Regions from separate parts of the Pseudomonas sp. 910_23 genome, predicted to be linked through region 2. Evidence: riboswitches for the same ligand, from Rfam matches in the RefSeq annotation. Region 2 holds a riboswitch; each other region holds the start of a gene.

The links. A riboswitch is a leader RNA that binds a small molecule or an ion and turns the genes downstream of it on or off. The one in region 2 is predicted to bind cobalamin.
Region 1: another riboswitch for cobalamin. It lies ahead of FW800_RS10495 (ABC transporter substrate-binding protein); the one in region 2 lies ahead of cobW (cobalamin biosynthesis protein CobW).
Region 3: another riboswitch for cobalamin. It lies ahead of cobO (cob(I)yrinic acid a,c-diamide adenosyltransferase); the one in region 2 lies ahead of cobW (cobalamin biosynthesis protein CobW).

Annotation. Positions count from the first base shown of each region.
Region 1 is NZ_VXCZ01000007.1:64,746-75,048, reverse strand. Features, by position in the region: gene ptrR (putrescine utilization regulator PtrR) at 1-93, opposite strand, end outside; gene FW800_RS10515 (aldehyde dehydrogenase family protein) at 197-1,591, shown strand; gene FW800_RS10510 (protealysin inhibitor emfourin) at 1,602-1,907, opposite strand; gene FW800_RS10505 (M4 family metallopeptidase) at 1,937-2,998, opposite strand; gene FW800_RS10500 (DNA/RNA non-specific endonuclease) at 3,135-4,064, shown strand; cobalamin riboswitch at 4,087-4,280, shown strand; gene FW800_RS10495 (ABC transporter substrate-binding protein) at 4,396-5,406, shown strand; gene FW800_RS10490 (FecCD family ABC transporter permease) at 5,403-6,407, shown strand; gene FW800_RS10485 (ABC transporter ATP-binding protein) at 6,404-7,168, shown strand; gene FW800_RS10480 (N-acetyltransferase family protein) at 7,321-7,812, opposite strand; gene FW800_RS10475 (alpha/beta hydrolase) at 7,802-8,731, opposite strand; gene tspO (tryptophan-rich sensory protein TspO) at 8,731-9,171, opposite strand; gene chrA (chromate efflux transporter) at 9,336-10,303, shown strand, end outside.
Region 2 is NZ_VXCZ01000005.1:129,231-139,533, forward strand. Features, by position in the region: gene FW800_RS07755 (SET domain-containing protein-lysine N-methyltransferase) at 1-184, opposite strand, end outside; gene nfuA (Fe-S biogenesis protein NfuA) at 600-1,184, shown strand; gene cobM (precorrin-4 C(11)-methyltransferase) at 1,307-2,053, opposite strand; gene FW800_RS07770 (cobalamin biosynthesis protein) at 2,125-2,517, opposite strand; gene FW800_RS07775 (CbtA family protein) at 2,514-3,218, opposite strand; gene FW800_RS07780 (CbtB domain-containing protein) at 3,230-3,418, opposite strand; cobalamin riboswitch at 3,516-3,719, opposite strand; gene FW800_RS07785 (hypothetical protein) at 3,836-4,405, opposite strand; cobalamin riboswitch at 4,669-4,868, shown strand; gene cobW (cobalamin biosynthesis protein CobW) at 4,961-6,022, shown strand; gene cobN (cobaltochelatase subunit CobN) at 6,025-9,786, shown strand; gene FW800_RS07800 (ATP-binding protein) at 9,786-10,303, shown strand, end outside.
Region 3 is NZ_VXCZ01000004.1:146,891-157,193, forward strand. Features, by position in the region: gene FW800_RS06350 (adenosylcobinamide-GDP ribazoletransferase) at 1-20, opposite strand, end outside; gene cobC (alpha-ribazole phosphatase family protein) at 23-598, opposite strand; gene cobT (nicotinate-nucleotide--dimethylbenzimidazole phosphoribosyltransferase) at 595-1,650, opposite strand; gene cobU (bifunctional adenosylcobinamide kinase/adenosylcobinamide-phosphate guanylyltransferase) at 1,647-2,168, opposite strand; gene FW800_RS06370 (cobyric acid synthase) at 2,330-3,781, opposite strand; gene cobD (threonine-phosphate decarboxylase CobD) at 3,778-4,767, opposite strand; gene cbiB (adenosylcobinamide-phosphate synthase CbiB) at 4,760-5,668, opposite strand; gene bluB (5,6-dimethylbenzimidazole synthase) at 5,665-6,315, opposite strand; gene FW800_RS06390 (cobyrinate a,c-diamide synthase) at 6,312-7,703, opposite strand; gene cobO (cob(I)yrinic acid a,c-diamide adenosyltransferase) at 7,700-8,311, opposite strand; cobalamin riboswitch at 8,391-8,636, opposite strand; gene FW800_RS06400 (PQQ-dependent sugar dehydrogenase) at 8,736-10,049, shown strand; gene FW800_RS06405 (C40 family peptidase) at 10,181-10,303, opposite strand, start outside.

The sequences.
Region 1 (10,303 bases), on a different contig from region 2:
GTTCGACGGCACCCGATGAATCAACTGCGCGGCGGCGCTGATGCTGCCTTGTTCGGCAACGGCCTTGAAGATTTCCAGCTGCACCAGATCCAAGTCATTCTCCATTCATGAACGTATTGCTTAATATTATTCAGTTTCCAGAAAAGATACAGCCCCGTACGCTGGCCATCATTCACTCTTTCAGCCGGACGGTGCCATGAACAACGCTATTTCCCATCAGACCCACGCCTTGTCGATCAACCCCGCCAACGGTGAAACCGTTGCCAGCTACCCCTATGAAAGCGCAGCACAACTGGATGCCGCCCTCACCCGCGCGACCGATGCCTTCCGTACCTGGCGCCACACCCCGGTGAACCAGCGTGCCGACTATCTGCTGGCCCTGGCTGCCGCCCTGCGTGAGCAAGCTGAAGACATGGCGCAGATGATCACCCTGGAAATGGGCAAGCCTATCGCCCAGGCCCGCGCCGAGATTGAAAAATGCGCCCAGCTCAGCGAGTGGTACGCCGCCCACGGACCGGCCATGCTCGCCCCGGAACCTACCTTGGTGGACAACGGCAGCGCCCGGATCGAATACCGCCCACTGGGCCCGATTCTCGCGGTGATGCCGTGGAACTTCCCGGTGTGGCAAGTGCTGCGCGGCGCCGTGCCGACCCTGCTCGCCGGCAACACCTATGTACTCAAACATGCGCCCAACGTAATGGGCAGCGCCTACCTGATCCAGCAAGCGCTGCGCAAAGCCGGTTTTGCCGAAGGCGTGTTTGAAGTGATCAACGTGACCCAGGACGGCGTGTCCACCGCCATCGCCGACCCGCGCATCGCCGCCGTGAAGCTCACTGGCAGCGTGCGCGCCGGTATCGCCATCGGCTCACAGGCCGGGGCCGCGTTGAAAAAATGCGTGCTGGAACTGGGTGGCTCCGACCCGTTTATCGTGCTCAACGACGCCGACCTCGACGCCGCCGTACAAGCCGCCGTCATCGGCCGCTTTCAGAACAGCGGCCAGGTCTGCGCCGCCGCCAAGCGCTTGATCATCGAAGCCGGCGTGGTTGAAGCCTTCACTGCCAAATTCCTGGAAGCCAGCCGCGCCCTGGTGATGGGCGAACCCACCTCGACCGCCACCTATATTGGCCCCATGGCGCGTTTTGATCTGCGTGACGAACTGCACGGCCAGGTCCAGGCGACCCTGGAAGAAGGCGCCACGCTGCTGTTGGGTGGCCATAAAGTCGCGGGCGCGGGCAATTACTACGAACCGACCGTCCTGGCCGACGTCACCGACCAAATGACGTCGTTCAAACAGGAACTGTTCGGCCCCGTGGCGTCGATCATCACCGCCCGCGACGCCGAGCACGCCGTGGCCCTGGCCAACGACAGCGAGTTCGGCCTGACGGCCAGCATCTTCACGGCCGACGCGGCAAAGGCGCGAGCGATTGCCGACCAGCTGGAAACCGGCGGGGTCTTCGTCAACGCGTTCAGCGTGTCGGACCCTCGGGTGGCGTTTGGCGGCGTGAAGAAAAGCGGGTTCGGCCGCGAGCTGTCGCACTTCGGTGTACGCGAGTTCTGCAATGCGCAGACGGTGTGGCTGGATCGTAAGTAGCCTTGGCGCTTCAACAATTGATATGTCGCCGCACGCACTGCACCAAACCATCCAGGGCCTGGGGTTTTACCGGCGCGAGCACACAGACCGTGTGCTCGCGCGCTCCCTCCGTCACTGTCAGGGTGTAATGCACCTGGCCGGGGTTGCCTGGTTCAGGGCGAGTGCTTTGCGGCAACCGAAAGAAACCCGAGTCTTCGATCAGTTGCCGTAACTCTTGCTGGTCCTGCTCGGGCAGCGCGTCCAGTTCGACGCTGCGCGGTTTGGCCAACCCTGGAAAAAACGCCGCCCCGCCGCTTTCCTTGATTGAAATTCGCATGGCTGTTCCTCGCCGCACAGGCGGCTTCGTCAAACGTTAATGCCCACCGCTTTCCAGCCTGCCTTGACCGCCTTCTGCTCATCCTTGTTTACGCCATAAAGCTGACCGGCAATATCATGGGTGATACGCGCAAAACGCAAAAAGCCGGAATTGGGCCGCAGCCGCGAATCGCGCAGTGCGTCATACCAGATCCGCCCTGCACGCTCCCAGGCGAACCCGCCAATCTTGGTGGCCACCTGATAGAACGCGTGGTTGGGAATGCCGGAATTGATATGCACGCCACCATTGTCCTCGTAGGTTTGCACAAAATCATCCATATGCCCCGGCTGCGGGTCTTTGCCCAGCAGCTTGTCATCAAAGGCGGTGCCCGGGGCTTTCATCGAACGCAGAGCGGTGCCTTTGATCTTTTTGGTAAACAGCCCCTTGCCGATCAACCAGTCGGCGTCCTCGGCCGTTTGCTTCAGCGCGTACTGCTTGATCAACGAACCGAATACATCCGACAGCGACTCGTTCAGCGCGCCGGACTGGTTGAAGTACATCAGCTTGGCCTCATCCTCGGTCACGCCATGAGCCAACTCATGGCCAATGACGTCGAGTGCCACGGTGAAGCGATTGAACAACTGCTGGTCGCCATCGCCGAACACCATCTGGGTCGAATTCCAGAACGCGTTGTTGTAGTCCTGGCCGAAGTGCACCGTGGCGTCCAGCGCCATGCCCGCATCGTCGATGGAGTTGCGGTCGAATACCTGGTCAAAAAAATCGAAGGTCGCGCCCAGGCCATCATAGGCTTCGTCCACCGCGGCATCGCCACTGGCGGGCTGCCCTTCACCGCGAACCAGCTTGCCGGGCAGGCTATCGGTGTTTCCGGCGCTGTAGATCGAGCGCTGTTTCTCGGCGCCCACGGCCAGCGCCATGCGGGCCGGGCCCTTGGCGGGTACCGCGACCATACGCAACGACCGGAACGTGCTGTCCTTGGCGCGCGTGCGTAATGCGACCTCCCGCTGGGCTTTATCCCCGTGGCGGGCGATCTGGTCGAGCATGTACGGCGGGATCAGGCAGAAAATCGGGTTGCGCAGTTGGCGAACACACATGAGCTGGCTCCTTTTTGGCGTGTGATGAACGTCCGGGTAACGGTTTTCAGGATAGCCCTGTGTTCGCCCCCTGGGCCAAATTGTCATGAGTTTGTGTTTCAGTGGTGTTTATCCGAGGCCCATAAGGAACATGCCCATGCCCGCCCGCACAGCCAAAATCGACCTTTCCCACCGCCCAAGGCTCGCCGACCTGCGTCCATTGGTCGCGGCCAGCCCCACCCTGCTGGAAACCAGAGCCGCGACGCCGCGTGTCACAGCGGCCAAGGACTTCAAAAACCGCGCGGGCTATGCCGACGATTTCCTCAGCGATTTCGTGGTGCCATGGCCCACGGTTGGCGAGCCACTGGCGGGCGACGTGCAACCCAAGCGCCTGGACTACACGCATTTCTCCATCACCATGTCGCGCTCCCGAAGATTGGCGCTCTACGTGGGGGTCAATATCGACGGCGCCAAGCATGTGGACATCACGCGCAGCAACGACACCTGGGCCTACGATGGCCGCCTGCCCCTGGACGCCCAAGTAGGTGAAGACCTCTATGCCGGCAATGGCCTGGACCGCGGCCACCTGGTACGGCGCCAGGACCCCAACTGGGGCGACGAGGCGAACACCGCCAACTTCGACACCTTTCACTTCACCAACTGCTCCCCTCAAATGAGCGGCTTCAACCAGAAAACCTGGCTGGAGCTCGAAGACTACATCCTCGACAACACCCAGCGCTGGAAAGCCCGGGCCACGGTGTTTACCGGGCCAGTGTTCGCCGATGACGACCGGCTTTACCGTGGCGTGAAAATCCCCAAGGCGTTCTGGAAAGTGGTGGCTTACCTCAGCGACGATGGCAAGCCCTCGGCCAGTGCCTACACCATTGACCAAAGCCGCGAACTGGGCCAACTCGACCTGGTATTCGGCCCGCTTCGAACCTACCAGCGCAGTGTGATCCAGATCGAACAACTGACCGGCATCCGCTTCGCCAACCTGGCCGACTACGACGGGTTCAGCAACGAAGAACGCGCCACAGGTACGCGGATCGAAGCGCTGATCCGCGGGCCGCAAGATATTCGACTCTGATTCGCTCCTACAGGGCGCGATCGCTTACCATACCGCCGCCGGTTCCCGTATGGGACTAACAGGGAATTCGAAACGCCGCACGCGACGTGAACCGAAACTGCCCCCGCAACTGTAGATGCCGAGCCTGCTCCCCACTGCCACTGGACCGCGTCCGGGAAGGCGGGAGCAAGGCGACGACGCATCAGTCAGGAGACCTGCCGGCCCAGCTAATTCACTAACCGGCGGGGTGTCCGGGAAGGACATCCTGGCCCTGCCCATCAGCAGCGTCCATGGGCGTATTTCCGAGCCGTACCTCCCCTGCTGCATCTACGGTTCACAAGGAGATCGCCTCATGCTGCCACGCGTTACCGCCCTGATCGCAGGCTTGGGTATGTGTGCCCTGGCGCAAGCCGCGCCCACTCAGTACCCGTTGACCGTGCAAAACTGCGGCAGCACCCTGACCTTCCAGCACGCCCCCGCCCGCAGCGTGACCATCGGCCAAGCCGCCACCGAGATGCTCTACGCCCTGGGCGTGGGCGACAAGGTGGTCGGCACTTCGCTGTGGTTCAACAACGTGGCGGCGCAGTACAAGGCCCAGGACGACCGCGTCGAGCGCCTGGCCAACAACGAGCCAAGCTTCGAAGCCGTACTCGCCAAGCGCCCGCAACTGGTGGCCGCCGAGCTGGAATGGGTGGTAGGGCCCCAAGGCGTGGTCGGCACCCGTGAGCAGTTTCATGAACTGAAGATCCCCACCTACCTGTTGCCGTCCGACTGCGAAGGCAAGGACAACCTGGTGGGCGCCGATGGCACCCGGTTGGAGCCCTTTCGCATCGAGACGATCTACCAGAGCCTCCAGCAACTGGCGCAGATTTTCGACGTACAGGATCGCGGCCAGCAACTGACCGACGAACTCAAGGCGCGCCTGGCCAAATCCGTCGCTACGGCGCAGGGCAAAGGCTTGAAGCAGGCCAGCGCACTGGTGTGGTTCTCCAGCGCCGAAATGGCCAGCGACCCTTACGTAGCCGGCCATAAGGGCGTGCCGCAATTCATGCTGCAAACCCTAGGCCTGCGTAACGTCGTGCAGTCCGATGAAGAGTGGCCCGCCGTCGGCTGGGAAACCATCGCCAAGGCCAACCCCACCTTCCTGGTGATCGCACGCATGGACCGCCGCCGCTACCCGGCCGACGACCATGAAAAGAAACTCGCCTTCCTGCGCAGCGACCCCGTGACCCGTAACATGGACGCGGTCAAGAACAACCGCATCATCATCCTCGACGCCCTGGCGTTGCAGGCGAGCCTGCGCACCTTCGAAGGCCTTGAACAACTGGCCGCCGCCATCGACGGCTATAACCTGGGCCAATGATGCGCACCCTACTCGCCCTGGCGTTGCTGCTGCTCGCCCTACTCGCTGGCGTCGCCATCGGTGAAACTGCCATCGAACCGCAGGTGGTGCTGCAGGTGCTCGCCAATAAACTCTGGGGCGCAGGCTTCGTGCTGGACCCCATCGACGAAGGTGTGGTGTGGAACTATCGGCTCACCCGTGCCCTGGTGGCCGCAGCCTGCGGCGCAGGGTTGGCAACATGCGGCGTGATCCTGCAATCACTGCTGCGTAACCCGCTGGCCGATCCGTACCTGCTGGGCATCAGCGCCGGCGCGTCAACCGGCGCGGTACTCGTTGCCTTGATTGGCGTGGGCGGTGGCCTGGTGTCGTTATCGGCCGGCGCGTTTGTGGGGGCGATGGCGGCGTTTGCGCTGGTGACGCTGCTGGCGCGGGCCAGCGGTTCGTCCAGCGGCACCGGGCAAATCATCCTCGCAGGCATCGCCGGCTCGCAGTTGTTCAATGCCCTGACCGCGTTCCTGATCACCAAGTCCGCCAGCTCCGAACAAGCCCGCGGCATTATGTTCTGGCTGCTGGGCAACCTCAGCGGCGTGCGCTGGCCGTCGGTGTGGTTGGCGGTGCCGGTGGCGGTCGTGGGGCTCGCGGTGTGCCTGTGGCACCGTCGCGCACTGGATGCGTTTACCTTCGGCAGCGACTCGGCGGCCTCCCTCGGCATCCCCGTACGCCGAGTGCAATTTGTGCTGGTGGCCTGCGCTGCGCTGGTGACGGCGGTGATGGTGTCCATCGTCGGCTCCATCGGGTTTGTCGGTTTGGTGATTCCCCACGCGGTGCGCCTGTTGCTCGGCACCGGGCATTCGCGCTTGTTGCCGGCCAGCGCCTTGGGTGGCGCGCTGTTTTTGATCGCTGCGGACGTGCTGTCGCGCACCTTGATCAAGGGCCAGGTGATTCCGGTGGGTGTGGTGACCGCATTGGTGGGCGCGCCGGTGTTTGCGCTGATCCTGATTGGCCGGAGGAATGCGCGATGAGCGTGCTCAGTTGCAGCGGCCTGGGCTTCAAAGTGCGTGAGGCGCAGTTGCTGCGTGACGTTGACCTGGACGTGCAGTTGGGTGAAACCCTCGGCATCGTCGGGCCCAATGGTTCAGGCAAATCCACCCTGCTCAAATTGCTGGCTGGATTACGTGTGCCGGCCAGCGGCGATGTTCGCCTGGGTGGCAAGCCGCTGGGTGAGTTGCCGCGCCGCACCATCGCGCAACAATTGGCGGTCGTGGAGCAACAGGCCGACACCGACGACGCCATTCGCGTGTTCGATGCCGTGGCCCTGGGCCGCACGCCGTGGCTGTCGGCGCTGAGCCCGTGGTCGCGCGAAGACGATGCCATCGTGCATCAGGCCCTGCACGACGTAGACGCCACCCACCTGAGCCAACGCGCCTGGCGCAGCCTCTCCGGTGGCGAGCGTCAGCGCGTGCATATCGCCCGCGCCCTGGCGCAACGGCCGCAGATTTTATTGCTGGACGAGCCGACCAATCACCTGGATATCCAGCATCAACTGGCGATCCTCAAAGGCGTGCAAGGCTTGCCGGTGACGACCTTGATTGCGCTGCATGATCTGAATCAGGCGTTGACCTGTGATCGCCTGGCCGTACTGGATCGCGGGCAACTGGTGGCGCTGGGCGCGCCGCTGCAAGTGCTGACGCCGCAGCGTTTGCAAGAGACATTCGGGGTACAGGGGCATTACCTGACAGACCCGTTCGACGGTGCGCAAATCCTGCGTCTGCGCTCCAACTGAACCGTAGGTTGGAGCAGCTTGTTCTGGTGACAGCCTGACAGCCAACTGTGATCAAAATGTGGGAGGGGGCTTGCTCCCGATGTCGGTGGGTCAGTCATAGATGTGTTTGCTGACACTCCCTCATCGGGAGCAAGCCCCCTCCCACATTGGTTCTACAGAGGCAGGTGCATATGGGTTGTTTGCCAGATCGGGTCGGCCTCGACATCCACCACTTCGAACCCCTGCCGCCGCCAGAAATCAATCGCGCCGGGCAGAAACGGATGGGTGTGCAAGTACATCACCTCCACGCCATCCGCCCGCGCCAGCGCCTCCAGCGAGCGGTACAACTGGCGCGCCAGGCCCAAGCGTCGCACTGCCGGGAGCACATACAGGCGCACCACTTCCACCGTCTTGCGCCCCTGATAGTTCAACTGCGGGAAGCGGCCGTCGTAGGGCCGATAAGCCACTGCGGCAACGATCCGGCCTTCGGCACGGGCAATCAAAAACCGCCCGCCGCCCTCAAGGTAGATGGCTTCAAACTGCGCCAGATCGTGAGGAACACCGGTGGCACTGAGCGTAGGAAACAGTTCATCACGCGCCTGCAAAGCGAAGCTCAGCACCTGGGGAATGTCAGCGGCCTGCACCGCCTCGATACTAACGCTCATCGCCAAGGATCCGACCCGCTATCCACTGGCGAGCGTAAGCCAACACGCGATCGGCCATCGCCACCTGAAAATGAATAAACCCATGGGCCGCTTCCGGCAGTAGATGGGCCTCAACCGCCGCCCATCGCTCGGCGATAAGCAGGGTGTCATCCTTGAGCGGGTCCAATTCGCCCACGAACATCAGCGCTGGCGGCAGCCCCTCAAAGTCCCCATACAAAGGGGACAACGGCGGCTGCCGGCGCGTCTGGTCGCTGATCCCCGGCGTTAGAAGGCGCAGCGCCTGGACCATGCCCGGACCGTCCAGCAACAAGGTGCCCGGACCGGCCGTGCGCACACTGGGCGTGCCGGTCAAATCGTAGACGCCGTAATACAACACCGCGCCGCTTACCCGCTGGAGCAACTCGGGCCATTGTTTGAGCGCCAACAAAGTCGCCGCCGCCAGGTGCCCGCCGGCCGATTCACCGACGAAAAACACCGGCAGGCCGGCAAACTCCGGGCAATCCGCCAGGAGCCAGCGCGCAGCCGTCAGGCAATCGTCCAGCAACCCTTCGATCGGCGTATCTACCGCCAGCCGGTAATCCACCGACACCACCGCCACATCGCACGCGTTGACCATGCCGAGGTTAAGGTCGTCATTCATTTGCGCATTGCCGATCACCCAGCCACCGCCGTGGATATCCAGCACCACGCCTTTGAGCTTGCCACTGGGGCGCAAGATGCGCACGGGCACCGTGCCCAGCCTTTTCAGCTCAACCACGGGCGCCTTCTTGAACGTCTGGCTGGCGCGTAGCAGTGCCTGGATCATGCGCGGCGTCACGCGGTTGCGGACTTTAAAGCGCGGCATCCACGCCAGTTTCTGATTGAAGCGGCGCATCTGGGCCAGTTCGGGCTCGCTGGCGGGCCAATGCTGGTAAGCCATCAGCGATTATTACGCAGGATCGAGAAGTTCAACGCCGCGGCCACGCACAGCCACGCCAGATACGGGAACAGGATCAGTCCGGTAATCAAATCCAGGCGCACGGCCAGCACCACCATCGCTGCCACGGTGAGCCACAAGAGCACGATAATCAGCATCCCGACGAACAACCGATGGGCACCGAAGAACACCGGCGTCCACAGCGTGTTCAATGCAATCTGCGCCGCCCACAAGGCCAACACCATTTCGCTGCCGGGGATCAGGGTCAAGCGGTAACCGGCCCAGGCCAACAGCAGGTAGATGATCGTCCATGCCACCGGGAACAGCCAATTGGGCGGGGTAAAGCTGGGCTTGACCAGGGATTCGTACCAGGCACCGGGTTTGAAGATCACACCGGTACTGGCGGCGGCGGCGCAGGCGAGCAGGAAGATGAAAAAGGTCATGGTCGGTCCTTGAGGTCCTGTGGATGGAAAAACAATGCACTGCTTTGAGTGACTCAAGCAACCGCGGATAAATTCAATGGGAGCAGCAAAATACCCGCTCTTCTGCGCGTCATGAAAATTGGTTATGGTCGGCAACATCCAGCACCGTTGCCCGAGACGTCCCCTTGCCCAAGCTTGCCGATCACCGCAGCAGCCCCTGGTCAGTGTTCCTGATCTTCCTGCGCCTGGGCCTCACCTCCTTCGGCGGGCCGATTGCGCACCTGGGCTATTTTCGCCAAGAGTTCGTCACCCGCCGCCGCTGGCTCAGCGAGCGCAGCTATGCCGAACTGGTCGCCCTCTGCCAATTCCTGCCCGGCCCGGCCAGCAGCCAGGTCGGTATCGCGTTGGGCCTGTCCCGCGCGGGTTACCGGGGCGCGGCGGCAGCCTGGGCCGGGTTCACCTTGCCGTCGGCCATCGCCCTGATCCTGTTTGCCCTGGGGCTGGCCCACTACGGCGGCGCCCTCCCCCATGGCGCGCTGCACGGCCTCAAGGTCGTCGCCGTAGCGGTGGTGGCCCAGGCCGTATGGGGCATGGCACGCAACCTGTGCCGAGGCGTTTTACGGGTGGCGTTGATGTTGATCGCCGCCTGCGTGGTGCTGCTGCAACCCTCCGCCTGGGCTCAAGTCGGGGTCATGGTGGTCGCAGGCGTGGCCGGCTTGTTGCTGTTCAAGCCCGAGAGCAGTGCCGAGCCCGACGCGCTGCCCATCGCCATCAGCCGCCGTGCCGGAGCCCTGTGGTTGATGCTGTTTTTGCTGCTGCTTATAGGCTTGCCACTCCTCTCCGCATGGGCGCTCAACCCCACGCTGGCGCTGGTGGACGCCTTCTACCGCACCGGCGCGCTGGTATTCGGCGGCGGCCACGTAGTGTTGCCGCTACTGCAAGCCGAAGTGGTGCCCAGCCACTGGGTCAGCAACGATGTATTCCTCGCCGGTTACGGCGCCACCCAGGCCGTGCCCGGCCCGCTGTTCACCTTCGCCGCCTTCCTCGGCGCCTCCATGACCCATGCCCCGAGCGGCTGGCTTGGCGGCGTGATCGCCCTGCTGGCGATCTTCGCACCGTCGTTCCTGCTGATCTTCGGCGCCTTGCCCTTCTG
Region 2 (10,303 bases):
GGACCACGGCGTGGTCGTCGATGCTGAAAACTTCGGGAAGAGCGGGCATCGGCGGGCGGGTGCTGCTGAGCATTGTCGAGAGCAGGTCGTAGAGAAAGTCCCGCCCCAGTACGGAATTGTCAGGCTCTGGTTTCTTGCAGAGGAACTGTTGAAAGTCTTCATCCTCCTGCAGTTTTTTCAGCACCCGAAAGGCTTCCTTGCACTCGCGACCCAATGCGGAATCTTGCGGGGGGTAATAATAACAATCAGAAGCGGGTGACGACTTCAGTGGGATGCGTGCGGTCACGTAATCAATCAAATGGTCCAGATGCGCTGGCTGTGCAGGCAAACCCTTGAAATGGAAACTCTGCATAGCAATATTCATTGAATCCTCACAACCAATAGCCGAAGAGGATTCACTATATTCAGCATGATTTTGCGGGAGGCCTATATAACTAGGTGCAAGGCAGGCGTTGGCGATCGATCTGTTTTCACGGGCAATGGGGCGGTTGTTCGCCATCGGTCAGGGGGATAGGGGGGCTTTTCCGACAAAAATGCTCGGACTTTGTACCTGCGTAATAATTTGGCGTAAACTGCCGGCAAGCCTGTGAGGAGTTTCCATGACTGCCATAACCATTACCGACGCCGCCCACGATTACCTGGCTGACCTGCTGTCCAAGCAGAACACCCCGGGTATCGGCATCCGCGTCTTTATCACCCAGCCCGGCACCCAGTACGCCGAGACCTGCATTGCCTACTGCAAGCCGGGTGAAGAGAAGCCTGAAGACACCGCCCTGGGGCTGAAAAGCTTCACCGCGTACATCGATGCCTTCAGCGAAGCTTTCCTTGACGACGCCGTAGTCGACTACGCCACCGATCGCATGGGCGGCCAGTTGACTATCAAGGCGCCCAACGCCAAGGTGCCCAACGTTAACGCCGACAGCCCGGTCAATGAGCGGATCAACTACTACCTGCAAACCGAGATCAACCCGGGGCTGGCCAGCCACGGCGGTCAGGTGAGCCTGATCGACGTAGTGGATGACGGTATCGCGGTATTGAAGTTCGGCGGCGGCTGCCAGGGTTGCGGCCAGGCGGACGTGACTCTGCGCGAGGGCATCGAGCGCACCTTGCTTGAGCGTATTCCTGAGCTCAAGGGTGTGCGCGACGTGACTGATCACACGCAGAAAGAAAACGCCTACTACTGAGTAAGGTGTTCACTGCGAGCTAAAAAAACGGCGCCCCGTGAGCGCCGTTTTTTATGCTCTAAATTCAGCCAGCTATGATGATTGTCTGATAGTTTGGATTGGCTGTGGTTCAGTTCATATCTTCAAGGACGATAGAGGTGGGCGTGACCTGCGCGGTACAGCGAGGATTCGCCAAAGCTATCATTTGCCAACACCCGCCCGACCACAATCAGCGCCGTACGCCGAAAGCCTTTAGTCGCGACCTTCTGGGCAATATCACTCAACGAACCCACCACCCAATCCTGGTCCGGCCATGTCGCGCGGTGCACCACGGCGATCGGGCAATCTGCACCATAGTGCGGCAGCAGCTCAGCGACGATCCTGTCCAGATGATTGACCCCCAAGTGAATGGCCATTGTCGTGCCGTGCCGGGCCAGGCTGTCGAAGCCCTCACCCGCCGGCATGCTGGTTTTATCCGCATAACGGGTCAGGATCACGCTCTGGGCAATGTCCGGCAGGGTCAGTTCGGTTTCCAGCAACGCCGCGCAGGCAGCCACCGCCGTGACCCCGGGAATGATCTGAAAGGGAATGCCCAGCTCGCGCAAGTGACGGATTTGCTCACCAATCGCCCCATAAAGGCTCGGGTCGCCGGAGTGCACGCGCGCCACATCCTGGCCTTGCGCATGGGCGGCTTTGATCACGTCGATGATCTGTTCCAGGTGCAGCTCGGCACTGTTGACCACCTGGTGTGCCTGATGACCTTCCAGTACTGCCGCAGGCACCAGCGAGCCAGCGTAGATGATCACCGGGCAGCTGCGGATCAGCCGCTGGCCCTTGACGGTAATCAGTTCCGGGTCGCCGGGGCCTGCGCCGATGAAGTAGACGGTCATGGGGAATTCCTGTTGAAAAAACGGGCGAGCATGAAGATTGCTCATGATCGAGAACGGCAATTATCGGGATTTTAACCGGCGCAGGCCAATGCAAGGGTGGCCTGGATGGTTTTCTTGCGGGTGATGAGCAGGTGGGCAGGGCCGTGGGCGAGTTGCTCGGCCAAGGCCAATGCGGCACTTTCGGCGATGCCGTAACAGCCGGTATGGCTAAATGCTACGTCTGATTTGTGGCTCAGCCGATGTTCAAAGCCGGCCAGTTGTTCGGCGCTGAAACACTGCAAGGGCAGGCTCAACAATTGGGCCAGGGCCACCAACCCCGGCTCAGCCTGTTTGCGATCAATGCTCGCCAGCGCGGTAATGCGTTGGCGTTCAATGCCGCCTTCGGCGAGGGCGCTATCAAGGAGTTCCAGCAGGGTTCGGACATCACAACCCCGCTGGCAACCCAGGCCGACGACGAGGGTCATGCCGAGTAGTGTTCGTCGCGGTTACGGCGAAACAGCCAGGCACTGATCAGACCAAGGGCCAGCCAGAACGCCACATTGGTCAACTGCGATGCGATCTTGAACTGGGCTTCGAGGGCCTCCGGGGCCAGCATGGAGTGGACTTCCGGCTGCGGAGCGCCAATCACGTGGGGTACGGCGACGATCGCCACGCCCAGCACTTTGAGCAACCAGCCGCGACCGAACACCAGCAAAGCAATGCCAGCAGCGGTAGACGCGGCAGTGCCGATCCACCAGATCTGCCGTTGCGCCAGATCAGCGGCGGCGGTGCCCGGCAGTTCAGGCGGCAGGCCCAAGGTCGGCGCAAGTACGAATGTCGCGTAACCGGCCAGGCCCCACAGTAGCCCTTGAGCTGTACGGGTTGGTGCGCGCAGGGTGTACAGGCCGGCCAGCATCAGCGCAAACCCGACCGCAACGACCAGGTTGCCACCGGTGGTCGACAGCACGCGCTGCCAGCCATCTTCCGGCTCCCAGGCTTCGGCGTCGTGGGTGTGGGCAGCGGCGCCAGCAGCATGTTCATGGGGGACTTCGGCAACAGCTGGAGCCTTTTCAAAGGTCTCCGCCTGCAAAATCAACGGCGCGACCCACAAGCTTTGCAGCAGGGTCAGCAGCAGGGCGGCCAATAAGCCGGTGAACCCTGCGGTTTGGGCAATACGCTTGATCATGTCGGCAGGTCTCAGTGGCACGGGAACGCGGCGCTGTGGCGGGTATCGTGGGCCGCGTTGTGCACGGCTTCGATATGGGAGAAACCGGCGAAATACACCAGGCACGCGCCAAGGATTGATGCACCGATGGCGGCGGTCAGGCGTTGGCTCAAGGTGGCAGTGCTGCTGGCGGAGGGAGAAGTGCTGCTGATGATCGACATGGCGCGTCCCTTTCAGGTATCAGGGTGAAACGAGCGCATGAAAACCCCGCGAGCCAGGCACGCAGGGTTCTGAACAGCGCCCGCCCACCGCGGGTTTGTTATCTGATATTTTCGGGCCGGTCTCCGGGCTTGCGAGGGGACTTTTGAACGTCCTGACAGCATCGCCTTCCCATGCATTTGCACAGTGGCTGTGACACTTCACTCGCTTACCGTTGCGGGGGCAGCACCGGACTCGTCGACGCATCGACTCACCGGTTTCCCGTTTCACCCTGTGAAGGGCACCCGAAACAAGATGTGTAGGAGAGCATGACGCAGTGATGTACGTCAAATAGATGCGTCTTGAGGAGCACCGCTTGCCTGTCGAAGCCTTGCGATCAAGTGTCAAACATCGCCGGCTGTGTAACTTGACCAGATTAGTTAGTTGGGTCGATAACGCAGCAAAACGGCATAGTGCTGCCCATCGAAAGTGGGCTTTGTGAGCATGTGCTCGATGTTTTCAATATCGAATCTTCCATCTTCTGCGCCGGGCCTGCCATTGTCACCAATGCCGATATCTAGCTCACGAAGTGCCCGAGGGTTTTGCAGGAGTATCTTGGCATACAAGGTTGCCTCGGCGGAAAAAGTTCTGGTGGTTGGCACCTGACCTGCCGCTTCTTTCAATTCGTTAACGTTTACAAAACGGTCGTTTTCGCCTGTGGCGTACTCACGAAAGTGCTGTTTTATCTTATTCATCACAGCGTCCTGTTGGTAATGGACTACCTTAGGGCGGTCGCTGGTGGGCTGTTCTACAAGGCTGCTCAAGAGTGGCTCTGATCGTTTGAATCGCGGCAGATTGCTATGATTGTGCTGTGCGGCCGGAGGGCTGGCCAGGGAACCCTGCGGCGCACCCTCAACAGCGTCAGTACTGACTCGCGGTTTGTTATTGATTGCACCTGTATCGTTAAAAAGAGCGAAGGGAGTGGGCGCGTTAGAAGTCGATATCAGCATGATTCATTCCTGAAGCCAATGGATTAAAATTCGCCACATTTCAAAAACACTCTGCTAATTGCGAAAGGGCAGGAGTGTCTGTATGAAATGAGCACTGCTGCGTGGTGTCGGACTGCGCGACCGTTCCGTATTGAATATGACATCATATTGCAGGCGCTTTTGCGGGATCGGCTCAAGCCTTACAAAGACTGAGTTGGTTAAGGCACAGGCTGGGTAAGTTTATGCTTTAGGCGGCGCGACATTGACCCGCTCCGTTGCACTGCGTAGCCTTGCACCCTCGAGGTTCTTCGGCCCAGGTCGAAGCTAAGAAGGGAACGCGGTTCAAGCCGCGGCTGCCCCCGCAACTGTGAAGGGTTCAGTTGACTGCCACGCCACTGCCGAGACGGCGGGAAGGCGCAGTCAGCGTTGGTCACAAGACCTGCACGCCCCAAGCCAGGAGACCTGCCTCGTCACCGATTTTCCAATTCAACCGGGCGGGGTGATCCGGTGACGAAATCCGCTGCTGCGCGCGCCGCAGGGCCTGTCGTCCCGTATGCCCGCCCCAAAGGGCATCCGATGAAAACACTGGCCAAACTCCCCGTCACCATCGTTACCGGCTTCCTCGGCTCGGGCAAGACCACGTTGCTGCGCCACATGCTCGATAACGCCCAGGGCCGTCGCATAGCCGTGATCGTCAACGAGTTCGGCGAACTGGGCATTGACGGCGAAATCCTCAAGCAATGCTCCATCGGGTGTACCGAAGAAGAAGCCAACGGCCGCGTGTACGAACTGGCCAACGGCTGCCTGTGCTGCACCGTGCAGGAAGAGTTCTTCCCGGTGATGCGCGAACTGGTCGCTCGTCGTGGTGACCTTGACCATATCCTGATCGAAACCTCGGGCCTGGCTTTGCCCAAACCCCTGGTGCAAGCGTTCCAGTGGCCGGAAATCCGCAGCGCCTGCACGGTTGACGCGGTGATCACGGTGGTCGACAGCCCGGCCGTGGCCGCCGGCACTTTCGCTGCGTTCCCGGATCAAGTCGACGCCCAGCGCAAACTGGACCCGAACCTGGACCACGAGTCGCCTTTGCACGAGCTGTTCGCCGACCAACTGGCCAGCGCCGACCTGGTGATCCTCAACAAAGCCGACCTGATCAGCACCGAAGACCTGGCCCGCGTGCGCCTGGAAGTGGCCGAGGAGCTGCCGCCGGCGGTTAAGATCATCGAAGCCAGCAGCGGTCGCCTGCCATTGGACGTGCTGATCGGCCTGGGTGCCGGCTCCGAAGAGCATATCGACGCTCGCCACAGCCATCACGATCATCACCATGAAGGCGAAGACGACCACGATCACGATGCTTTCGACTCCATCTCCATCGACCTGCCTCAAGCCGACGAAGCACTGTTGCTGGACGCCCTGACCCAATTGGTGGTGCAACACGGCATTTTGCGCGTCAAAGGCTTTGCTGCTATCCCGAACAAGCCGATGCGCCTGCTGATCCAGGGCGTGGGCACACGCTTTGACAAGCACTTCGACCGTGCCTGGGGTGCCGATGAAGCGCGTATCACGCGCCTGGTGCTGATCGGTCAGGAGCTGGACGCCGCTGGCCTTGAAGCGCAATTGCGCGCTGCCCTCAGCGTTTAACCATGCACCTGCTCAGGACCCAACCCGGTGGTTTCGTCGCGGACGACAATATTGCCGACCTTGGCCAAACCCCCGCCGAGCTGGTGATCCTGTGCAGCGGTGACTCCAGCCTGGCGCTGCTGGCCGAAGCCGCCCAGCAGTTGCCCGAGGATTACCCCAGCCTGCGCCTGGCCAACCCGATGCAGGTGCAGAACCACGCCTCGGTCGACCTGTACGTCGATGAGGTGTTGCGTCACGCCAAGGTCATCCTGATTTCCTTGCATGGCGGCATTGGTTATTGGCGCTACGGCATCGAGCGCCTGGTAGAGCTGGCCGAGCGTGGCGTCACGTTGATCCTGGTGCCGGGGGATGATCGTCCAGACCCGGAACTCAGCGGCCTGAGCACCGTTGCTGCTGAACAGCGCGAGCGTCTGTGGCACTTTTTGCGCCAGGGTGGCCTGGGCAATGCATTGGACTTTTATCACTGCCTGGCCAGCGCCCATCTGGGCCGCGACTATGCCTGGGCCGAGCCACAAACCTTGCCGCGTACGGCGATCTATCACCCGCACAAAGCCAATGCCCGCCTCAATGACTGGCAGGCGGATTGGCGCGCCGACTTTCCCGTGGCCGCGGTGCTGTTCTACCGCTCCCACTTGCAGGCGGCCAATACCGGGTTTATCGATGTGTTCTGCCAGCGCTTGCAGGCAGCGGGCCTGAACCCATTGCCCATCGCAGTGGCCAGTTTGAAAGAGCCCGGTTGCCTCACAGTGGTCGAGGACCTGTTGGACGACGTGCAAGTCGCGGTGATCCTCAACACCACAGGCTTTGCCCAATCCAGCCCCGAAGCGCCGCATCTGCGACCGTTTCGGCGCAACGTCCCGGTGATCCAGGCGATCTGCGCCCAGGATAATCAACCCGGCTGGGAGGCAAGCGAACAGGGGCTCGGCCCCCGCGACCTGGCCATGCATATTGCCTTGCCCGAGCTGGATGGGCGCATCATCAGCCGGCCGATCAGCTTCAAGGACCTGGCCTGGCGCAGCGAGCGCAGCCAGTCTGACGTGGTGTGCTACCGCGCAGCGCCCGAGCGCATGGATTTTGTCGCTGAACTGGCGCGGCGTTGGGTTGACTTGGCCCGGGTGCCGAATGCCGACAAACGCATCGCCCTGATCCTCGCCAACTACCCGACCCGTGACGGTCGCATCGGTAACGGTGTGGGCCTGGACACGCCAGCAGCGGCGCTGAATATCCTGCGGGCCTTGCAGGTTGAAGGCTATCCGGTGGCGCCGGCGCTTGCGGACAGCGGCACCGCACTGATCCACGAGCTGCTCGGCGGTGTCACCAACGACCTCGACAGCCTCGACCAGCGCCCGTGCCATCAAAGCCTGGGCCTGGCCGAGTACCAGGCGTTGTTCGATCGACTGCCCGAGTCCAATCGCCAGGCCGTGCTGCAACGTTGGGGTGCTCCACAAAACGATCCAATGTTCCGCGACGGCCGCATGATGATCGCCGGCCTGCGCCTGGGCCTGACCTTCGTCGGCATCCAGCCGGCCCGGGGTTACCAGGTGGACGCGAGTGCCGTGTACCACGACCCGGACCTGGTGCCGCCCCATGGGTACCTGGCGTTCTATTTCTGGCTGCGTCACACCTACGGCGCACACGGCGTGATTCATGTGGGCAAGCACGGCAACCTGGAGTGGTTGCCGGGCAAGGGCGTGGGCCTGTCGGAAAACTGCTGGCCGGATGCATTGCTGGGGCCGCTGCCCAATATCTACCCGTTTATCGTCAACGACCCGGGCGAGGGCGCCCAGGCCAAGCGGCGTACCCAGGCCGTGATCATCGACCATCTGATGCCACCGTTGACCCGTGCCGAAACCTACGGCCCATTGCGTAACCTTGAGTTGTTGGCCGACGAGTATTACGAGGCGCAATTGCTCGACCCGCGCCGCGCCCTTGAGTTGCAAAAAGACATTCTCAAGCTGGTGCGCGAAACCCGCATCGACCAAGAGCTGGAGCTGGACAGCGAGACTGACGCCGACATCTGGTTGCCGCGCCTGGACACCTACCTGTGCGATTTGAAGGAGTCGCAGATCCGCGACGGCCTGCATGTCTTTGGCGAGTCGCCCGAGGGCCGCTTGCGCATCGACACCTTGCTGGCGTTGCTGCGCATTCCGCGTGGCGATGGCCGTGGCCCGCAATCGAGCCTGTTGCGGGTGCTGGCCAAGGCCTTCGAACTGGGCTTCGATCCGCTCGATTGCGCCTTGGCCGAACCATGGACGGGGCGGCGCCCCCAGGTACTGCAAAAGATCGACGGGCAGTTGTGGCGCACCGCCGGCGATACCCGCGAACGCCTGGAGCTTTACGCAACGCGCTTGATCGAGCAGGCGCTGGAAGGCCCTGTCGAGCAGTTGGAAGAGCCTGGCTGGGAGGACGTCAAGTCGGTCGTCGAAAGCCTGCGCATCGTGGTGGCGCCACGCCTGGACGCCTGCGGCCCGGCGGAAATGCGCGGCCTGCTCGATGCCTTGAGCGGGCGCTTCGTCCCGGCAGGGCCCAGCGGTGCGCCCAGTCGCGGACGCCTGGATGTGCTGCCGACCGGGCGTAACTTCTTTACCGTGGACGTACGCAACCTGCCAACCACCACAGCCTGGCGCATCGGTTTCCAATCGGCCAACCTGATTCTTGAGCGCCACCTGCAAGACCACGGCGACCATTTGCGCCAACTCGGCCTGTCGGTATGGGGCACGGCCACCATGCGCACCGGCGGTGATGATATCGCCCAGGCCATGGCGCTGATGGGCGTGCGCCCGGTATGGGCCACCGGCAGCCAGCGGGTCGACGATTTTGAAATCCTGCCGATCAGCCTGCTGGATCGCCCGCGTGTCGACGTGACCCTGCGCGTGTCCGGCTTCTTCCGCGATGCCTTCGCCAACCTGATCCGCCTGTTCGACGCAGCGGTGCAGGCGGTGGCGGCCTTGGATGAACCGGACGACATGAACCCGTTGGCCGCCAAGGTGCGCAGCGAGCGCCAGGCGCTGGTTGAGTCGGGCCTGAATGCAGAGGCTGCGGCCAAGCAGGCCGGCTGGCGCATCTTCGGCGCCAAACCGGGCGCCTATGGCGCGGGCGTGCAGGGCGCGGTTGACGGGCGTCTGTGGCAGAGCCGCGAGGACTTGGCCGAGGTCTACCTCAACTGGGGCGGCTATGCCTACGGGGGCTCCGATGAAGGCACCGCCGCCCGCGAGCAGTTTGCCCAGCGCCTGAGCCAAGTGCAGGCGGTGTTGCAGAACCAGGACAACCGCGAGCACGACTTGCTCGATTCCAATGATTACTACCAATTCCAGGGCGGTATGCTCGCCGCCGTGGAAACCCTCAGCGGTGACAAGGCCGCCAGTTATCATGGCGACCACAGTCAGCCGGACTTGCCCAGAATCCGCACCTTGAAGGAAGAGCTGAACCGGGTGATCCGCGCCCGCGCCGCCAACCCCAAGTGGATCGAAGGCGTGAAACGCCATGGCTATAAAGGCGCGTTTGAAATGGCCGCGACCGTGGACAACCTGTTCGCTTTCGACGCCACCACCGCGTTGATCGACGACCATCAATATGCACTGCTCGCCGATGCCTACCTGCTGGACCCTGACACCCGGGCGTTTGTGCAGCAGCACAACCCCGCTGCCCTGCGCGACATGACCGAGCGTATGCTCGAAGCCCAGCAGCGGGGCATGTGGCAGGCGCCGGGGGCTTATCGCGAAGCACTGGAAAACCTCTTGCTGGATATAGAAGAAGACAGCTGATGACCGAGATTCCCCATTTTCCGCTGTCCGCCGTGGTCGGTGCTGACGACCTGAAACTGGCGCTGTGCCTGACCGCCATCGACCCCCGCATCGGCGGCGTGCTGATCGAAGGCCCGCGAGGCATGGCCAAGTCGACCCTGGCCCGTGGGCTGGCGGACCTCCTCGCCAGTGGCCAGTTCGTGACTTTGCCCCTGGGAGCGACCGAGGAACGCCTGGTCGGCACGTTGGACCTGGATGCCGCACTGGGCGAAGGCCGTGCACAATTTTCCCCTGGCGTGTTGGCCAAGGCTGACGGCGGCGTGCTGTATGTGGATGAAGTCAACCTGCTGGCCGACCATTTGGTGGACCTGCTGTTGGACGTGGCCGCCAGCGGCACCAACCTGATCGAGCGCGACGGTATTTCCCATCGGCATTCGGCGCGCTTTGTGCTGATCGGCACCATGAACCCGGAGGAGGGCGAGTTGCGCCCGCAGTTGCTCGACCGCTTTGGTTTCAATGTGGCGCTGAGCGGGCAGAC
Region 3 (10,303 bases), on a different contig from region 2:
GCGATCCAGAACGGCAACATCGTCACGATCCTTCTTTCAGTACGCCGTCGGCACCGACCTGCAGGCTGAAAAGCGCGCCGTGGCCGACCTCGACGTTCAGCAGTTGCTCGCGCGGCATCCCACGCGCCCGGGCCAGCAGCAGGCGCATCACGCCGCCATGGCTGACCAACAACACGCGCTGGCCGGCGTAAGCCTGATGCAGGCGTGACACCGCGCCGAGCACCCGCTCGGAAAATGCACTGACAGGCTCGCCTTGGGGCGGCGTGAACGTGTAGGGATCGGCCCAGAACAAACCCAGCCCTTCGGCATCGGTCTCCATCAGCGCCGCGGCGCTCTGGCCTTCCCAGGCACCGAAGTGGAGTTCTTGCAAAGCCGGCTCAAGGCTGACCGGCAGGCCGAGCTGTGCTCCCAGCTCCTGGGCAAACAAGGCGCAGCGTTGCAATGGTGAGCCGATCAACCGATCCCATGGCCCCTGCCCCACCACCGCGGCTCGCATTTGCGCCCAGCCCTTGGCGGTCAAGGCATCGTCCAGGCTGCCGCGCAGGCCGCCGCCCAGCTCGGTTTCGCCGTGGCGCAGCAGGTCCAGGTGCAAGGTCATGCGGGGCGATCTGCCACGGCCGCTTCGGCGAAGGTTGCCATCTGCCCGTGCAACGCACAGGCCAAACGCAACAACGGCACCGCCAGCGCCGCGCCGCTGCCTTCGCCCAGGCGCAAGCCCAGTTCCAGTAGCGGTTCGGCATCCAGGCTGTGCAACACATGGCGATGGCCCGGCTCGGCACCGCGATGCCCGAACACCAGCCATTCGCGGCACGCCGGGTTCAAGCGCACCGCCACCAGCGCGGCAACGCTGCAGATAAACCCATCCACCAGCACCACGATACCTGCCTGCGCACAGGCCAGGTAAGCGCCAACCAACGCGGCAATTTCAAAACCGCCGAGATTGAACAGCGTTTGCAACGCATCACCCCGTTGCCCGGCATGCAGCGCCAAAGCGCGCTCGATGACCGCGACCTTGTGGCTGACGCCCGCTGCATTCAAACCTGTGCCCGGGCCCGTCAGGTCGCTCACCTGGCAATCCAGCAATGCACAGGCCAACGCGCTGGCCGCAGTGGTATTGCCGATGCCCATCTCGCCGCCGATAAACACCTGCGCGCCGCGTTCCAGAGCGCGGTGCGCGCTGTCTCGGCCGGCTTGCAATGCCAACAGCCCTTGAGCCTGGGTCATCGCCGGGCCATCAACGAAGTTGGCCGTGCCCGCGCCGATATTCACATGACGCACGCCGGGCAAGTTCAGCGAGGGCGTCACCGTGCCAAGATCAATCACTTCCAGCTGCGCATCCAGTTGCCGCGCCAACACGCTGATCGCCGCACCACCGGTGACGAAGTTATGCAACATCTGCCCGGTCACTTCCTGAGGAAATGCCGACACGCCTTCGGCGACCACACCGTGATCACCGGCAAAAATCGCGATCCACAGTTGCTCCACCGACGGCTTGACCTGGCCCTGCAAACCCGCCAGCTGCACCGCCAGCGCTTCCAGCTGGCCGAGGGAACCGGCGGGCTTGGTCAATTGTTGCTGACGCGCCAGCGCCTGTTCATGGGCCGCAGTATCAATGGCCTTGCAGGGGTTGAGCCACCAGGAGTCCGTCATAACGCAGTACCTTTCAAAGTCAGGGGCAGGCCGGCAACCGTCAACACCACACGCTGACACCGCTCGGCCAAGGCTTGATGCAGCCAACCGGCTTCATCCACATAGCGGCGAGTCAATTCGCCCAGCGGCACGACACCCAGACCGGTCTCGTTGCTGACAAAAATGATTTCACCCGGCAGCGAGGCCAGGGTTTGCAGCAGTTGATCGCGCTCGAACACCAAACGATCGCTATCGTCGAGCATCAGCAGATTGGTCAGCCATAACGTCAGGCAGTCCACCAACAGGCAGCGGTCGGTAGCGGCGTTTTCACGCAGCACATGCGCCAGCTCGATGGGTTCTTCAATCAGCCCCCAATGATCCGGGCGACGTTCGCGATGCAGCGCCACCCGCTGATTCATTTCACCATCCAGCGGTTGGCTGGTGGCGATATAAGTGACCGGCAAAGCGCTGTCGCAGGCGAGCTTTTCAGCCAGGCGACTCTTGCCCGAACGGGCACCGCCGAGGATTAATTGATACATGAGCAAATACCTTTTCCAGCCAGCCGAAAAAATTGCGATTGATACCATCCATTGTGGGAGGGGGCTTGCTCCCGATTAAGGTGTATCAGTCGATGCCTCAGTGACTGTGAAGCACTTATCGGGAGCAAGCCCCCTCCCACATTTGCGTCCTATACATGCCGTCAAATCCCGCACAATCGACGCAATAAATCCGTATCCAGGTGGTTCTCCACCAAGTCCGCCAACCGCTCGATATCACGCTCGCGCAACCCGTGATAATCCACCTCTTGCACCTCCTGCAATCCGGCCCACCGCAGCAAGGCACTGCACGCCGCCGGTGTTTCGAACAGCCCGTGCAGGTAGGTGCCGAGAATCTGCCCATCAGCACTCAGCGCGCCATCGCTGCGACCATCGTCCAGCAGCACCGCAGCGCTGAGCAGGGCATCGCCTGATGTCACACCCGCGTGAATCTCATACCCACTCACTTCAGCATCTTCGAGCACCAAGCGTCCGCGCACATTGCGCAGTTGCTTGTGCTCCTCCAGCGTTGTGGTAAACGCCAGCAGCCCGAGGCCGGCACTGGACCCGGCCACACCCTCCAGCCCAAGCGGGTCATGCACCTGCTCACCCAGCATCTGCAAACCGCCGCAAATCCCCAGCACCTTGCCGCCATAACGCAGATGCCGCGCCACGGCCGCATCCCAGCCATTGGCGCGCAAGAAGGCCAGATCGCTGCGTACGCTTTTGGAGCCAGGCAGGATGATCAGGTCAGCCGCAGGCATCGCCTGGCCCGGCCCGACAAACTGCAAATCCACCTGAGGATGCAGGCGCAGCGGGTCAAAGTCAGTGTGATTGCTGATACGCGGCAACACCGGCACCACCACCTTGAGCACGTGGGCGGCCTTGTCGATCTGGCGCTGGTCGATGCCGTCTTCCGCCTCCAGGTGCAGGTCCATCACGTAGGGCAACACGCCGACAACCGGCTTGCCGGTGCGCGCCTCCAGCCAATCCAGGCCAGGCTGCAACAGCGCGATATCACCGCGAAAACGGTTGATGATGAAGCCCTTGACCCGTGCCTGCTCGCTGGGCGACAGCAACTCCAGGGTGCCGACCAGATGGGCAAACACGCCGCCGCGATTGATATCGGCGATCAACAGCACCGGGCAATCCACCGCTTCGGCGAAGCCCATGTTGGCGATGTCATTGGCGCGCAGGTTGATCTCGGCCGGGGAGCCCGCGCCTTCGACCATCACCACCGGGTAGGCTTGGCTCAAACGTGCGTGGGAAGCCAGCACCGCCTGCATCGCGATGGCTTTGTAGTCGTGATAGGCCACGGCGTTCATGCTGGTCACGGCGCGACCGTGGATGATCACTTGCGAGCCGGTGTCGCTGTTGGGCTTGAGCAGCACCGGGTTCATATCGGTGTGGGGTGCCAGGTTGGCGGCCTGGGCCTGCACTGCCTGGGCGCGGCCGATCTCGCCGCCTTCGGCCGTCACCGCGCTGTTGAGCGCCATGTTCTGCGGCTTGAACGGCGCCACCGCGACACCCTGGCGCACCAGCCAACGGCACAGCGCGGTCACCAGGGTGCTCTTGCCGGCGTCGGAGGTAGTGCCCTGCACCATCAGTGTACTCATGTGGCGTCCTTGTATGCGGCCAAAGCCTCGTCCAGCCGCAACCAGTCAGCTTCGGTGTCGGGCAAGCCGAAACGCACGCTGCTGTCGTGCACAAACAGGCGCAGCAGGATGCCGCGCTGGGCCATGAATTCGTGCAGGCGCTCGGCATGAGGCGTGATCAACCACTGGAACAATGCGCAGCCGCCGTGAGGTTGAAAGCCTCTGCGCTCAAGCAGTTCGAACAAGCGCTGGCCCGCTTCGATGCATCGATTGCGCTGGCGGGTGTGCCCATCCGTATCGCGCAGGCACACTTGGCCCAATACCCGCGTCGGCCCGCTGACTGCCCAGGGCCCGACCTGTTCGGCCAGCAACTTGAGCAACTTGCGTTCGGCCAGCACAAAGCCCAGGCGTACACCCGCCAGGCCGAAAAACTTGCCGAACGAGCGCAGTACGATCAGACCGACCTGATCGGCATGGCTCGCCAGGCTTGAATCGGGGGTCACGTCCATGAACGCTTCGTCCACCACCAGCCAGCCCCCGCGCTGGACCAGCCGCGCGTGCCAGTCCAGCAAGCGTTGCGGGGGCAGGCTCAGGCCCGTGGGGTTGTTGGGGTTGACCACCACCAGCACATCGAGGCTGTCGAGAAAGAAGTCGACCTCCTGCTCCTGCACTTCACGCACCACATAACCGGCGCGGCGCCAGGCTTCGGCGTGCTCGGCATAGCAAGGCGAAAGCACGCCGACCTTGCCGGAGCGGCGCAGGCGTGGCAGCAACTGGATCGCGGCCTGGGAGCCCGGCACCGGTAACAACTGGGCGGCGCCGTAATACTCGCAGGCGGCCTTCTCCAGGCCGTCATCGGTTTCGGGCAAGCGGGCCCAGGCACGCAGCGGGATCTCGGGAATCGGCCACGGCCAGGGCGCCAGGCCACTGGACAGATCAAGCCAATCCGCTTCGGCAATCCCGTATTCAATCGCGGCCTTTCGCAGCCGACCACCGTGTTCAAGCATAGATTTGCGCCCCTACGCACAAGACCAGCAGCCACAACCATACGCCGCGCTGCACCAAGTGCCAGCCACGATCAATGGAGTCGGCATCGGCCGGCGGGCCTTCGCCCAACTGCGGGCGCTGATGCACCTCGCCGTGATAAATCGCTGCGCCACCGAGTTCAACGCCCAACGCACCGGCACCGGCAGCCATCACCGGACCGGCGTTAGGGCTGTCCCACGTCGGGCCCTGGGTGCGCCAGCATTTGAGGGCCAGGCGGGTTTTGCCCAATAGCGCGTAGGTCAAGGCCACCAGCCGCGCAGGAATGTAGTTGAGCACATCGTCGATCTTTGCAGCCGCCCAGCCAAAACGCTCAAAGCGCTCGTTGCGATAGCCCCACATGGCGTCGAGGGTGTTGCTCAGGCGATAAAGCACCACGCCTGGCACGCCCGCCACCACAAACCAGAACAATGCGGCGAATACCGCATCGCTGCCGTTCTCCAGCACCGACTCGGTTGCGGCGCGCGCAACTTCGGTGCGGTCCAGTTCGCTGGTCTGGCGACTGACCAGGTAACTCACGCGTTTGCGTGCCTCATCCAGATCATCGCTGCGCAGGGCCTGGGCCACCGGCGTCACATGCTCGCCCAGGCTGCGCATGCCCAAGGCGCAGTACAACGCCAGGATTTCCAGGAGCCAGCCGATATAAGGCGCCCACGATAACGCGGTGGCCAGCAAGGTCAGAGGCACGACTGCGATAAACCACGCGGTCACGCCATGGCTGCGCCAGCCACGCCCACCGCTATTGAAACGCTGCTCGATGCGCCCGGCGAAGTTGCCGAACGCCACCAGCGGATGCCAGCGCCTGGGTTCACCCAGCAGCGCATCCAGCGCCACCGCAGCGACACACAGCAAGGCCACACTCATTGACTCACTCCCCACTTGTTTTCATACAGCATGTCACTCAGCGGCCGCGGCTCGGTCCAGCCTTCGAGCTGCAACATCGGTGCCGGGTAGAACTCAGCCACCGGCCCCAGGCACAGCACGGCCAGGGGTTTCGCGCCGGCTGGCAAGCCCAGCAGTTCGGCCAACGCCAGGGGTTCGAACAGCGACACCCAGCCCATGCCCAGGCCTTCCACGCGCGCCGCCAGCCACAGGTTCTGGATTGCGCAAGATAGAGACGCCATGTCCATTTCCGGCAAGGTGCGGCGCCCGAAGATGTGGCGCTCGCGATCATCCATCAGTGCAGCCACCAGCACCTCGGCGCAGTCGCTGATGCCTTCGACCTTGAGCTTCATGAAGTCATCGGAGCGCTCGCCCAGGGCCTGCGCGGTGCGTGCGCGCTCTTCTTCCACCAACTGTTGAATCTGCCTGCGCAATGAGCGGTCGCTGATGCGGATAAAACGCCACGGTTGCATCAGGCCTACACTGGGTGCCTGGTGCGCGGCCTGGAGCAGGCGGTGCAACAGTTCCGGGGCGACGCTGCCGCCGGTGAAGTGGCGCATGTCGCGGCGTTCGGCGATGGCGCGGTAAACGGCCTGGCGGTCGGCCTCGGGGAAGGCGTTGTCAGTCATGGCCTCATCGGGGGCACGCCCCCTCCCACATTGGATGGGGTTTCAACTCGGTCAACTGTGGGAGCTGGCTTGCCTGCGATAGCGGTCTCAAGGTCTGGCACGAACAACGCGGCCACCGCGCCAGGATTCGACGGAAAATAAAAGTGTACGTAGGAAGCGGTCAGCCGCCCTTGTCGGTAAACCGCTTCAGCCCCGCGCCCGCCGTTAGGGCTCAGGCCACGGGCGATCGGCGCCAATGCGGTGCTGGTCAAGGAGTGGTGATAGGTGTGCCCGCGCAACGTACCTTCCGGCAATTCGACACTTTGCAGGGCCAGTGCCGCGAGTTTCTTTTGCATCACCGCATCGCCTGGCAGCACGCCAACCAGTTCGGCTCGGGCGCCCTCTACATCCGTCAGCGAATCGAGCAGATAGAGCATGCCGCCACATTCGGCGAGCAGTGGCTTGCCGGCGGCGTGATGAGCACGGATGGCCTCCAGCATCGAGGTGTTTGCCGACAGCGCCTGGTGGTGCAGCTCCGGGTACCCGCCTGGCAGGTAAAGGCTGTCTGCCTGCGGCAGTTGGCGATCATGAATAGGTGAGAAGAATGTCAGCTCTGCGCCCATGGCCCGCAGCAAATCCAGGCTGGCGCCATAGGTAAAGGCAAAGGCTTCGTCACGGGCGACGGCGATACGCACACCGGCAAGTAACGGTTCGGCCTTGATCACTTCGGGCGCGGCAAAGGTCACGGGGGGCGGCAGGGCCACTTCGCAGCTACTGCCCAATGCCTGGGCGGCGGCATCCAGGCGTACATCGAGGTCATTGAGTTCGCTGGCTTGCACCAGGCCCAGGTGGCGGCTCGGCAGTTCGATACCGGTCTCGCGGGATAACGCGCCGTACCAACGCAAGCCCTCCGTGAGGCTGCCTTCGAGCAACTGGGCATGGCGCAGGGTGCCGACACGGTTGGCCAGCACGCCGGCGAACGGCAGGTCGGGCTGATAGCGCGCCAGGCCCAGGGCCAGGGCACCAAAGGTCTGGGCCATGGCAGTCCCGTCGATCACCCCCAGCACTGGCACGCCGTAGTGCCGCGCCAGGTCGGCGCTGGAGGGGGTGCCGTCGAACAGCCCCATCACGCCTTCGATCAGGATCAGGTCGGCCTCCCCCGCCGCCTCCCACAGCAAACGACGACTTTCCTGCTCGCCCACCATCCACATGTCCAATTGATACACCGGCGCACCGCTGGCGCGCTCGTGGATCATCGGGTCGAGAAAGTCCGGCCCGCATTTGAACACGCGCACCTTGCGCCCCAGGTTGCGATGCAAACGGGCCAGCGCAGCGGTGACCGTGGTTTTGCCTTGGCCGGACGCCGGAGCGGCGATCAAGACGGCTGGGCATTGGCGGGGCTGATTCAAAGTTCAACGCCCTTCTGTGCCTTGATACCGGCCTGGAACGCGTGCTTGAGCATGCCCATTTCGGTGACGGTGTCGCCCATTTCGATCAATTCAGGCTTGGCACCACGGCCAGTGACCACCACATGCTGCATCGGCGGGCGGGCTTGCAGGTCGCTTAGTACCTGGTCCAGGTCGAGGTAGCCGTGCTTGAGAGCGATGTTCAGTTCATCCAGCACCACCAGGCCAATGGAAGGGTCATTGAGCATTGCCCGCGACACCGCCCAAGCTGCTTCGGCGGCGGCGATATCGCGTTGACGATCCTGGGTTTCCCAGGTGAAGCCTTCGCCCATGACGTGGAAGCGAACTTGCTCGGGGAAGCGCCGGAAGAACAGCTCTTCGCCTGTGCTGTTGCGGCCCTTGATGAACTGCACCACACCGCACTGCATGCCGTGACCCATGGCGCGGGCCAACATGCCGAAGGCCGAACTGCTCTTGCCTTTGCCGTTGCCGGTCAATACCAGCAACAAGCCGCACTCATTCGGCGAATTGGCGATGCGCTCGTCGATCACGGCTTTTTTGCGCAACATGCGCGCCAGGTGGCGTTCGTCTCGGTCGGGGGAATCGGTCATGGCAGCTCTCCGTTGGGGCTGGACAAAAACGGCGGGCAGGAAAAAGAAAAAACAGACAGCCAAGCATCGCCCACCGTGATGCTGTTGAATGTTCAAGGCCGGTCTCCGGACTCATGAGTGGCGCGTCTTGTCGAAGCAGCCGAGGGCGCGCCTTCCCATATCGCGGGCGATACAGTGGCAAACAGCACCGTCTTGACTCATTTACCGTTGCGGGGGCAGCGCCGGAATCGCGGCAGCACTGTGTACAAGTGCGCTCGCTCACCGGCTTCCCTGTTTCACCCTGTCGACGCGCACGCCACAGAGCACCTGGAACAAGCCGCGAAGGTTAGTGGGTTGGGGGTGGAGCGTCAATTAAAGCTGGCCTTGTACTTGAACCATCCGTACAGCGTGCTTCTCTACCCTTACAGGTATCAAGGAGAAAACCATGCCTAAAACCCGACTGGCCTTACTGATCATGCTCACCGGCAGCCTCGCCGCCTGCGGCGAAAGCTCTACCTTGCAAGTCTCCGATGGCACCGGGCCCTCGCCCAAACTGCCGGAGCCGAACAAGACGCTGATTCCCACCGTCAACATCGCCCCGGCGATCGGTTGGCCTGAAGGCGCCAAGCCAACGGCTGCCGCCGGCACCCAAGTGGCCGCATTCGCCGAGGGCCTGGAGCATCCACGCTGGCTCTACGTACTGCCCAACGGCGACGTGTTGGTGGCCGAGACCAATGCGCCACCCAAGCCAGACGACACCAAAGGCGTGCGGGGTTGGGTGATGGAAAAAGTCATGGGCCGCGCCGGTGCCGGTGTGCCGAGCCCGAACCGCATTACGTTGTTGCGCGATGCCGATCATGACGGCGTGGCCGAAACGCGTACGGTATTTCTACAAAATCTGAATTCGCCGTTTGGCATGACACTGGTGGGCAACGACCTGTACGTGGCGGACTCGGACAAGTTGCTGCGTTTTCCTTATCAGCCAGGTGAAACCGCAATCACATCCCCAGGCACAACAGTCGTGGAGTTGCCAGGTGGCCCCTTGAACCACCACTGGACGAAAAACGTGGTGGCCAGCAAGGATGGCAGCAAGTTGTATGTGAGCGTCGGCTCCAACAGCAACGTCGGTGAAAATGGCCTGGACGCCGAACAAGGCCGCGCGGCGATCTGGGAAGTTGATCGCGCCACGGGCCAACACCGCATTTTCGCCTCCGGCCTGCGCAACCCCAACGGCATGGCCTGGGAGCCACAGAGCGGCAAACTGTGGACGGCGGTGAACGAGCGCGATGAAATCGGCAGTGACCTGGTGCCGGACTACATCACCTCAGTCAAGGATGGCGGCTTCTATGGCTGGCCCTTCAGCTATTACGGCCAGCATGTGGATGTGCGCGTCACGCCGCAAAACCTGGACTTGGTTGCCAAAGCCATCGCGCCAGACTACGCGGTAGGCCCGCACACCGCTTCACTGGGGCTGACCTTCGCCGAGGGCAGCAAGTTGCCTACGCAATTCAGCAACGGCGCGTTTATCGGCCAGCATGGTTCGTGGAATCGCAAGCCGCATAGTGGCTACAAGGTGATTTTTGTGCCGTTTGAAGAGGGCCAGCCGAAAGGACAGCCGGTGGATGTGCTGACGGGGTTTCTCAACAGCGACGAGAAAGCCATGGGCCGGCCGGTGGGCGTGGTGATTGATCAGCAGGGTGATTTGCTGGTGGCTGATGATGTGGGCAATAAGGTGTGGCGGGTTTCTGCAGCCAAGTAACCCATCTCAAGAGCATTGCAAATAATGTGGGAGGGGGCTTGCCCCCGATTGCGGTCTGTCAGCTGAGTATGTGCCGACTGTTACACCACTATCGGGGGCAAGCCCCCTCCCACCATGGATCTATGTACGACTCAAGGGTTGCGTGCCAGATTCCCCGGTAAAACCCGCTTGGCACTCAGGTAGGCATTCTGCCAATACGCTTTGGATAGCGTGTCGAGCTTAACCGTACCGCCGGTTTGCGGCGCATGCACAAA